2 regions of the Prochlorococcus sp. RS04 genome follow, and region 2 is predicted to be linked to the other one. Evidence: predicted binding sites of a transcription regulator. Region 2 holds the regulator's gene; the other holds the start of a gene.
The links. Region 2 encodes NtcA, which controls nitrogen genes in cyanobacteria. Its sites were predicted from a motif close to GTANCNNNNGNTAC; they were not measured.

Region 1 (4,828 bases), 720 kb from region 2:
TAAATACTTGGATGGGAAGACTTCTATCAGAAAAAGGAGTGGATATATTCAGAACTAAAGGTTTCATAAGTTACTCAGGTAACCCAAGGAGAATAGTTTTCCAGGGAGTTCACATGTTATTTACTGCACAACCTGATAAAGAATGGGGTAACGAACCTCGTAGAAATCAACTTGTTTTTATCGGTAGAAATTTAAATGAGAAAGAGATGCAAGAAGGCTTTGATAAATGCCTGATATAGAACCATTTAGCCCAAGAGGCATGTTCCATGAAGGATGGACTGCTGAAGTTAACGATTACGCCATAGCATGTGGTTGGGCTCTTAAAGGAAAACAATTTATTGTTGGTGACGTAGCAGGTGGTATTTTTGCATTCGAAGGAGATACTGGAAAAATTATTTGGAAAAAAGAAAATACTCACTCTGGTGGTCTACTAGCAATGGCAATTCATCCAGAGGGTGAAATTTTTGCATCATCAGGTCAGGATGGAAATGTTCAAATTTGTAATTGCCATGAAGGTAAAGTTATTAAAACACTTGATCTTGGCAAAGGTTGGGTAGAACACCTCAAGTGGTCTAATGACGGTTTATTTCTTGCCATAGCTTCCTCAAAAAAAGTATATGTTTTTAATGAAATTGGTGAAGAGAAATGGATCTCGGAAGACCATCCGAGCACAGTAAGTGCAATAACGTGGTCAAATAAAAATGAGCTAGCAACTGCTTGCTATGGAAGAGTGACATTCTTTGACATAGTTAATAATAAAACGAATCAAAAACTCGAATGGCAAGGATCATTGGTATCTATGGAATTAAGCCCCGATGGAGATATAGTCGCCTGTGGGAGTCAAGACAATTCTGTTCATTTTTGGAGAAGATCAACAGGAATGGATGCCGAAATGACTGGATACCCTGGTAAACCAAGTCATCTTTCTTTTGATGACAGCGGAAAATTATTAGCAACTAGTGGCAGTGAAAGAATTACAGTTTGGAGCTTTATAGGAAATGGTCCAGAAGGGACTATGCCAGGAGAGCTATGTCACCATACAGAACCCATTTCGAGCCTAGCCTTTTCAAATAAAGGTATGCTCGTAGCCTCAGGATCTAGGGATGGTTCTGTTGTCGCAAGTTTCCTAAAGAATGACGGCAATGGTGATCCCGTTGGGGCGGCATTCGCTGGAGATTTAGTAGGGGCAATATCTTGGAGACCTGATGATTGTGCACTTGCAGCAGTTAATGCAAAAGGTGTTGTAAATGTATGGAAATTTAAAGTTCGTACTAACCTTTTTTCAAAGGGATTTAAGTAAAAAGTAGAAATTTATAATTACCAATAGTTGGCTTTTAAATGTCTTTCCATACAAATGACCTCACAGTCATTATCTATTCCTTTTGGGTGAATATCGCAATATGAGAGACATTGAAAATATTCATCTACAGGATTAGATTCATCAGTTTTACTAACTTCTTTCGACTGCTTCATAAAAGATAACCTCAATTATTTAAAATTAAGATAGTCGAATTAAATATCAAAAGAAATAAGCAAAACTTACTAAAAATACCTCAAAAAAATTAGTACGATTGATTACTACTCTCGGACATTTTTAATTAAAAAGCAATGCGTATAAAAACGGATTGTCTTTAGTGAGATATTTTCCTAATTTTATATTGTTGAGTTCTAGGAGGTCTTTCAAAATGATCGATAGCCTGCCTGAAATTTCGGAATAAACCGAACTAATTTAATTAACTGCTCCAATTATTTTTTATTAATGTCTAAGCTTCCTTCTTCTGCATCGTTTAGGTGCCCTTTAAGAAACAAGCTTAATTCTAGAGTTTTTGCCCCAGTTAAAGACAATTAGTTAATTTTGGTGAGCATTAGCTTAATAGAAGTTAGCAACAAGGATCCATGATTTAGGTGCGTTATTAACTTCAGTAAAAAATATAAGTAAGAGATAAAAGAGGGCTTTAATAAGCCCTCTTTTTTTTATTAAGATGACTTTCTTCCAGTTTTATAGATAATGATTAAAACAATAAAATTTAAAAATGGTTCGATATTATTGCCCATATTGCAATCCTAAATATCAATTTCAAAAACAATCCTTAAAAGGAAATTTGATTTGTGGATTATGCGGAGAGGATCTCGTAAAAAAACCATATATTAAGTTAAACCAAATAATCGCTTTAGTTGCTGCTTCATCATTACTTCTACCGTTGATTTATACTTTTATTTTTTTAATTAAAAATCAAATAAATCCTCCTAATAAAAATTATCAAGCAAATGGTAATTTAATGATAATTATCAAAGATCAAACTGCTTAAAACAATTAAAAAAATCTCAAGAGGTCAACCTCTACAAAGTGATTTATTTAAACAAGAATTTTTACTTTCAATATTTATTTGATCATCAATATTTTTTAATTTGTTTTTATTACTTATTACTTTAACTTTATGCCCACAATGTTCTTTGCAACCACCATTAAATAAATTATGTGCATGTAAATTGGAACTATTAATAAATAATAAAAGAAAAATTATTTTATAAATTTGATTAAAATAAGAATTCATTTTTTATTATGATTTTCCCAGATTTAGTAAATAAATAATATCAGTTAATTCCAAGGAGTGTTTATAAGTCCCCAGATATCGAAGAAGAAAAATAAAACTGCAATAACAACAAGATCCCATGCTCTTTCCCTAAAAGCCCAAGGTGCAATAAAAACTTCCCCAAGTCCGTGAAGTGCCGCCCCTACTGGCAGATGATCAAGAACCAGCAAACTATGAGAGAGGATAAAAAGAAAGCTTGCGAAATATCTAAAAAAAACAAATTGCCAATTACTAGAACCCATGCTTTTTAGATTTTTAAGAAATATACTGCAATGATCAAAATAATGATATAGATCTAGTCAAGAGATATTATTTTTGGTAGCCATAAATACGAATAAAGATATAAAGCTAAAGTAAAAGTTACTAAACGATGAAATATATGTTTTCAAGTTATCAGCCTAAAAATAGTTTTGATGAATACTTTAAGGATAATGTTAACTCTGCTAGAGAAATATTGATTCCACTTCTTTCATCTTTAGATAATATGGGACTTGAAGAATTAAACAGGAATCACTCTGCCGCAAAAAAATTATTACTAAGACATGGTGCAACTTTTAGATTAAACGATACTGGTTTAAAAGGTACTGAGAGAATATTACCTTTTGATCCACTTCCCAGAATAATTAGTAAAGATGATTGGGTAACGTTAGAAAAAGGCCTAAAACAAAGGCTTGAGGCAATAGATTTATTCCTAGATGATATTTATAATTCTCAAAAAATAATAAATGATGGAATAATTCCAAGAGAATTAATAGAGAGTTCAGAAGGTTGGAGACCTCAGATGATAGGTTTCAAACCTCCACTAAATAAATGGTGTCAAATTTCAGGACTTGATTTAATAAGGGATAGAAAAGGAGATTGGCATGTTTTAGAAGATAATTTAAGATGCCCTTCTGGAGTTGCTTATTTTTTAGAAAATAGATTAGTTATGAAGAATATTTTTCCTAATCTTTTCTCTGGAAGAATAGTAAAACCAATTGATGAATATCCATCATATCTTTTAAAAACTCTTCAAGAACTTGCAGTTTGGACAGATACTCCCAAGATAGTTTTACTAACTCCAGGAATTTTTAATAGTGCTTATTTTGAACATAGTTATCTAGCTCAAGAAATGGGCATCCAACTAGTTCAAGGTCATGACTTAGTTTGTAATGATGATTATGTATATTTAAAAACTACCTCTGGATTAAAAAGAGTAGATGTCATTTATAGGCGAATTGATGATGATTTCTTAGATCCTCTTAATTTCAGAAAAGATTCCTGCCTTGGTGTTAGCGGATTACTTGATGTTTTTAAGGCAGGTCATGTTGCTTTAGCAAATGCACCTGGTACTGGAATAGCAGATGACAAAATGATTTATTCTTTTGTTCCCAAAATGATTAAATATTATCTTGATGAAGATATTATTATTAAGAATGTAGAAACGTATATTTGTCATTATCAAAAGGATCGTGAATATGTTCTAGAAAATTTATCAAAACTTGTTGTTAAGTCTGTCGCAGAAGCTGGGGGTTATGGAATGTTAATTGGCCCTCACTCAACAACGAGTGAGATAGAAGAATTCTCTAATAAAATTAAAAATAATCCTAGAAATTTCATAGCACAACCAACATTAGAATTATCTACTGTGCCATCGTTATGTGATGGAGAACTATATCCATGTCATGTTGATTTAAGACCATATATCTTAAGAGGAAAAGATTCATGGGTTAGCCCAGGCGGGCTAACGAGAGTAGCATTAAAAAAAGGATCATTAGTCGTTAATTCTTCTCAAGGTGGAGGATGCAAAGATACATGGGTTGTAGGTAAATAATATGCTTTTAAGTCGTGTAGCAGAATCTCTTTATTGGATCAATCGTTATTTAGAACGCGCTGAAAACATATCTCGTTTCGTTGAAGTAAGCGAAGCAATGTCATTAGATTGTCCGCCAGGAAGTGCAGAACCCTGGCTACCGTTAATTGACGCTTCTAGTGACAGAGAATCTTTTGATAAAAGATTCCCAGAGAAAAAACCTGATGACGTTATTAATTTTTTAATAAGAGATCGTTTAAATCCAAATAGCATAATTTCTTGCATTCAAATGGCAAGAGAAAATGCAAGACAAATCAGAGATGTCATGACCACCGAAATGTGGGAACAAATTAATATTTTATATTGGAATATGCAAGAAGGAGAAGCCATATGGAATAAACCAAGACAAGAACAATTAAGTGAAATAAGGAGGGAATGTCAG
Region 2 (4,828 bases):
CTATTATAATTGGACTTTTCTTTTCTAAGATCGAACCTAAAGCGTATCCCACTTTGTAGGCTAGTGAATAGGTTATCTCTTCATTAAATCTTCCTCTTATTCCATCAGTTCCAAAGATTGATTGCATAATTAGATTTCAGGAATTAAAGAAATTTTGAAAATTATTTATTTATTATTTTATCAGTTGATTAAAAGCTTGTAGATTTTAATTCTCTATATTTGTTTAACTTATTTAAGATGCTTTTAGTTAGTAATTTCTTAATAGTGCAATCTGAGAGTCGAGAGCAAATTTTAAAAACAAATTTAAAAACAATACTTATTTTAATTATATCTATTGTTATCATTTCACTTTTTTTGTTTAGAAATTTCTTTTTTAAATCAACTTATCTTCTAAAGAGTTTTGGAGAATTGTCCGTTGACCCTGAAATAGCTTTTACAAATAATAAGCCTACATTTCTGGAATTTTATGCTGAGTGGTGCGAAGTTTGCAAAGAAATGGCTCCAAAAGTTTCTGCTTTTAAAGATGAATACGAAAAAGATATTAATTTTGTTTTTTTAAATGTTGATAATAAAAAATGGGGTAATTACATCCAGAAATTTGCTGTCAACGGGATTCCTCAAGTTAATCTTTTTGATGAAAAGGGTAATCTAATATCTACTTTTATTGGTAAACAAGATGAAATAAAAATAAGAAAATCTATTAATAATTTAAAAAAAGAAGAGAAACCTTATGAGGAAATTATTAATTCTGAATTTTCAATAATACAAGAAAATAAAAACAATGAGGTTAATCCCCGCAGTCATGGATGATTTTTACCATTCTAAAGATTTTGATACAATCGGAAAACTTTTTTTAAAAATAGACTTGCAATTTTGGGCTATAGACATGTGTTCTTTTTGGGTGCCGTGAGCTGATCTTAAATGAATATAATGGATCCACGATCTGCATGATCCAGACATATAGATTCTTGTTGGAGTTGCTAATGGTAAAACAAATCTTGCACATTCTTTGGCTACGCCTTCAGCAAGTAAATCTTCATATAATTCTGAAGCAGCCTGAAAATGTAAACTTATTTTTTCATTGAATCTTTTTTTTAATTCATCGGGGAGATCGGGAATTGAATTTTGCCTGTTTTTAAAATCTTGACGCCTTAGGTCTGGTAAAGGGATATTTCCCAATTGAGAACTATCTGCATATCTCTGTGAAAATTCCTGGAAAGTAAATGATCTGTGTCTTAAAATTTGGGCAGCTATTCCTCTGTTAGTTTCTATTTGCAAGGTCATAAATGATTGTTCAAAAACACTCCAATGTTCGTTTTTAATGCAATAACTCAATAATTTAGAATAGTCTTCATTTTCCTGATTTTTTGGATTACTAACTCTTGCAATGTAAGCCATTGTTTTTTCTGCATCAGGAGTTAGCGAAATTAGTTCAACTTTACTCATTTCAGATCTTTGCAAGAGTTACTTTTTCTGGTTGGTTTTGATATTTACCTCTTCTATCTTCGTAGGTTGTAGAGCACGGATCACCTTCAAAAAAGAGTAGTTGGCAAATACCCTCTTCAGCATAAATTCTGCAATCTGCACCAGAACTATTACTAAATTCTAAAGTTAAATGACCTTCCCACCCTGCCTCTGCGGGCGTTGTATTAACAATAATTCCAAGTCGGGCGTAAGTACTCTTGCCTATACAAATTACAGTAATATTTTCTGGAACTTTCATCTTTTCTAAAGCAACTCCTAAACCATAGGAGTGAGCAGGAAGAATGAAAAAGTCTCCATCTTTATCATGGTGAAGAACAGTTTTCTCTAAATTATTGGGATTAAACTTTTTGGGGTTCATCACAGTCCCAGGGATATGTCTGAAAATTAGGAATTCTTTAGATGAAAGTCTTAAATCATAGCCATAAGAGGAACATCCGTAACTCAAAACTGGCTTTTGTTTATTGTCAGGCTCAAGATGTCTCACCAAATTTGATTGAAAGGGTTTAATCATACCTTCCGAAGCTTTTTGATTTATCCAGAGATCATTTTTTAGCATTGTTTTATGAGCGAAGTTCGGTAATTTGGTTAGCCATTAATAATAAATCTTTAGGTATATCTGTACCAGTAAGGATTACATCTCCTGATATAAATCGGTTTTCAAGTGTTGAAATCAAATCATCTTTATCGATAAATTTCATGTCAATAGCTAAAAAAATTTCATCAAGTATGATTTGATCATTTTCTCCAGACTGTAGTTCTCTTTTACAAAAATTCCATAATTCAATAGTAGATTCATAAATAGATTTTTTTAAAGTTTTATTATTTTCAATTGCTTCAGAATTATATTGATCATATGAATGAGATGATCTTACCCAGGTCAAATTACCGCATAGCTTTACTGCATGATCAACTCCTTGCTTTACCCCTCCTTTCATAAATTGTATTAGTAGCACTTTTCTGCCAAGAGCAGCATTTCTTAGAGAGTCTCTAATGATAGATGTATAGCTACCTCTATATGAAGATTGATAGATTTGGATTTGTCCGTTTTGTGGAAATTTTTTTAGGTTAATTTTGTTATCAGTATTTGTTTTTAAAACATCAAGGTTACCTTTGGAATAAATATGAGATGAGCTAATTACCATTATTTAGATTCTTTCTACATGCAGTATAATTAGAATCTATTAACGCTGCATATAGTGTAATTTTACTTAAAAAAGGTTTAAGCAACTTGAAACTGAATGAAAAAAGCTTGTTGATAAACCGATAAGAATTGAAAATTGTTACTGTTGATACAAGATATTTCAGGGTGTCTCCTTAAATTTTTTAATAGTCAAGATATTTATGATACCTGCTTCACGAGGATTCAACCGCTTTAGTTCGCAACAATCCGGACAAAGTAAAATTAACTCTGTTGGAGAACGTTTTCCAATCAATAGAACTTTAATGGAAGTTATTAAAGGTCTAGATGGTGCAAGTACAGAAATGGTTGAGAGATCTAAAACAATATTCTTCCCCGGTGACCCTGCTGAAAGGGTTTATCTTATAAGAAGAGGCGCAGTAAGACTTTCAAGAGTTTATGAGTCGGGTGAGGAAATAACTGTTGCTCTCTTAAGAGAGAATAGTCTCTTTGGTGTTTTATCCCTGCTTACAGGCCATAGATCTGATCGTTTTTACCATGCAATAGCATTCACAAGAGTTGAAATGATAACAGCACCTGCAAATTCTGTTTTAAGAGCTATAGAGGAAGATGCCTCAGTAGGACTATTACTTTTACAGGGGCTTTCAAGTAGGATCCTGCAAACTGAAACAATGATAGAAACTCTTACACATAGAGATATGTCTTCTCGTTTAGTGAGTTTTTTAATGGTCCTTTGTAGAGACTTTGGAGTTGCAGGTGAAAAAGGTATTACAATAGATTTAAGGCTTTCACATCAGGCAATTGCTGAAGCTATTGGTTCTACAAGAGTAACCATTACAAGATTATTGGGTGATTTAAAGGATTCAGGTCTTCTTAATATTGAAAGAAAAAAGATCACAGTGTTTGATCCAATTGCTCTTGCAAAAAGATTTAATTGATTCATCATAAATTATGATGTATTGAGTATATACAAAAGTGTGGCTTGGATTCTAATTGTTTTTTTAATATTACTTGGGGGATTAATTGCGCCATTTGGGGATATTCTTGGAACAAAGATTGGTAAAGCAAGATTTAGTATCTTAAAATTAAGACCGAAAAAAACAGCAACTATTATAACTATTTTTACCGGTGGATTTATTAGTTCAATATCAATAGGTTTATTGATTTTAGCAAGTGAAGAATTCAGACAAAGGCTTTTTGTTGATATTCCTTTTTTGCAAAAAACTTTAGATGAAAGTAAAAAGGCATTAATCCCTTTACAGGAAGAACGAAAAGAACTTGAGGGTAAAATTATTCAAAAAGAAAAGGAGTTAAATCAATTAAAAAATAATATTAAAGAATTTAGGAGAGGAAATATCGTTATTAAAAGAGGACAAACTTTATTTATTGCTGAGGTTGATTCCAGCTCAAATTTAAAACTTAACTTAACAGAAATCTTTAATGAAGCTGATAAATTTGTTAGAAAAATTGTTATCCCAAATAATAAAAAAGCAAGAAATATTCTTTTGTGGAGACCCAGTGATATTACAAAGATTGAGACAGTAGCTGCTAGCGGAGGTAACTGGGTTTTATTAATTAAATCAGCAACAAATGTTTTAAAAGGAGATAATTATGTTTTTGTATCTCCAGATTTATTAGAGAATAAATTTATAGTCAAAAAAGGTGATATTATTACAAGTTCTATTCTGGAAGCAAGTGATTTAAATAGTAAATCAATAAATCTAAAAATTAAATCATTGCTTAGAGAAACAAGAGATGAAATTAAGTCAAAAGGGTCGCAAGTTAGTGAAATTAATACAAGTGGAAATTTTGTAAAAAAAATTAGAGACTTTCTTAAAGAAAATCAAAATATCAAATTTAAGTTGGAAGTAGTATCTTTAAGAGATAGTAAAACTATAGAACCTATAGTCGTTGAAATTAATATTTTAAAGATTGCAGTTTAAATGTCTAGAGTAATAACTATTGATCCCGGAAAAAGTAAATGTGGCTTAGTATTAGCTGAAATAAGTGAGAAAAAAGTTTATAAAGCGATAATTCTTAAAAGTGAATTACTTGGGAATTATGTCAGAAATTTAATTACTGCTGAGGAAATATCACAAATTATTATTGGCAATGGTACCACTAACAGGGAGATCAGAGAAAAACTAGATTTTTTTAAAAAAGAAATAATAACTTTTGAGGAAAAGAATACTACCTACAGGGCTA

Region 1: a site for NtcA is predicted at 2,913-2,926, ahead of BS621_RS08400 (circularly permuted type 2 ATP-grasp protein). Genes of this name have one in related genera too.

What each region holds. Positions count from the first base shown of each region.
Region 1 covers NZ_CP018346.1:1,526,942-1,531,769, reverse strand. Annotated here, with positions in the region: gene BS621_RS08425 (CobW family GTP-binding protein) at 1-239, shown strand, start outside; gene BS621_RS08420 (WD40 repeat domain-containing protein) at 227-1,300, shown strand; gene BS621_RS09595 (hypothetical protein) at 1,318-1,473, opposite strand; gene BS621_RS08415 (DNA gyrase) at 2,034-2,309, shown strand; gene BS621_RS08410 (hypothetical protein) at 2,334-2,555, opposite strand; gene BS621_RS08405 (hypothetical protein) at 2,600-2,836, opposite strand; gene BS621_RS08400 (circularly permuted type 2 ATP-grasp protein) at 2,965-4,407, shown strand; gene BS621_RS08395 (alpha-E domain-containing protein) at 4,409-4,828, shown strand, end outside.
Region 2 covers NZ_CP018346.1:588,415-593,242, reverse strand. Annotated here, with positions in the region: gene BS621_RS03475 (phosphoglucosamine mutase) at 1-127, opposite strand, end outside; gene BS621_RS03470 (thioredoxin domain-containing protein) at 265-810, shown strand; gene thyX (FAD-dependent thymidylate synthase) at 814-1,446, opposite strand; gene dcd (dCTP deaminase) at 1,448-2,041, opposite strand; gene BS621_RS03455 (cob(I)yrinic acid a,c-diamide adenosyltransferase) at 2,046-2,627, opposite strand; gene ntcA (global nitrogen regulator NtcA) at 2,827-3,561, shown strand; gene BS621_RS03445 (DUF3084 domain-containing protein) at 3,601-4,566, shown strand; gene BS621_RS03440 (hypothetical protein) at 4,567-4,828, shown strand, end outside.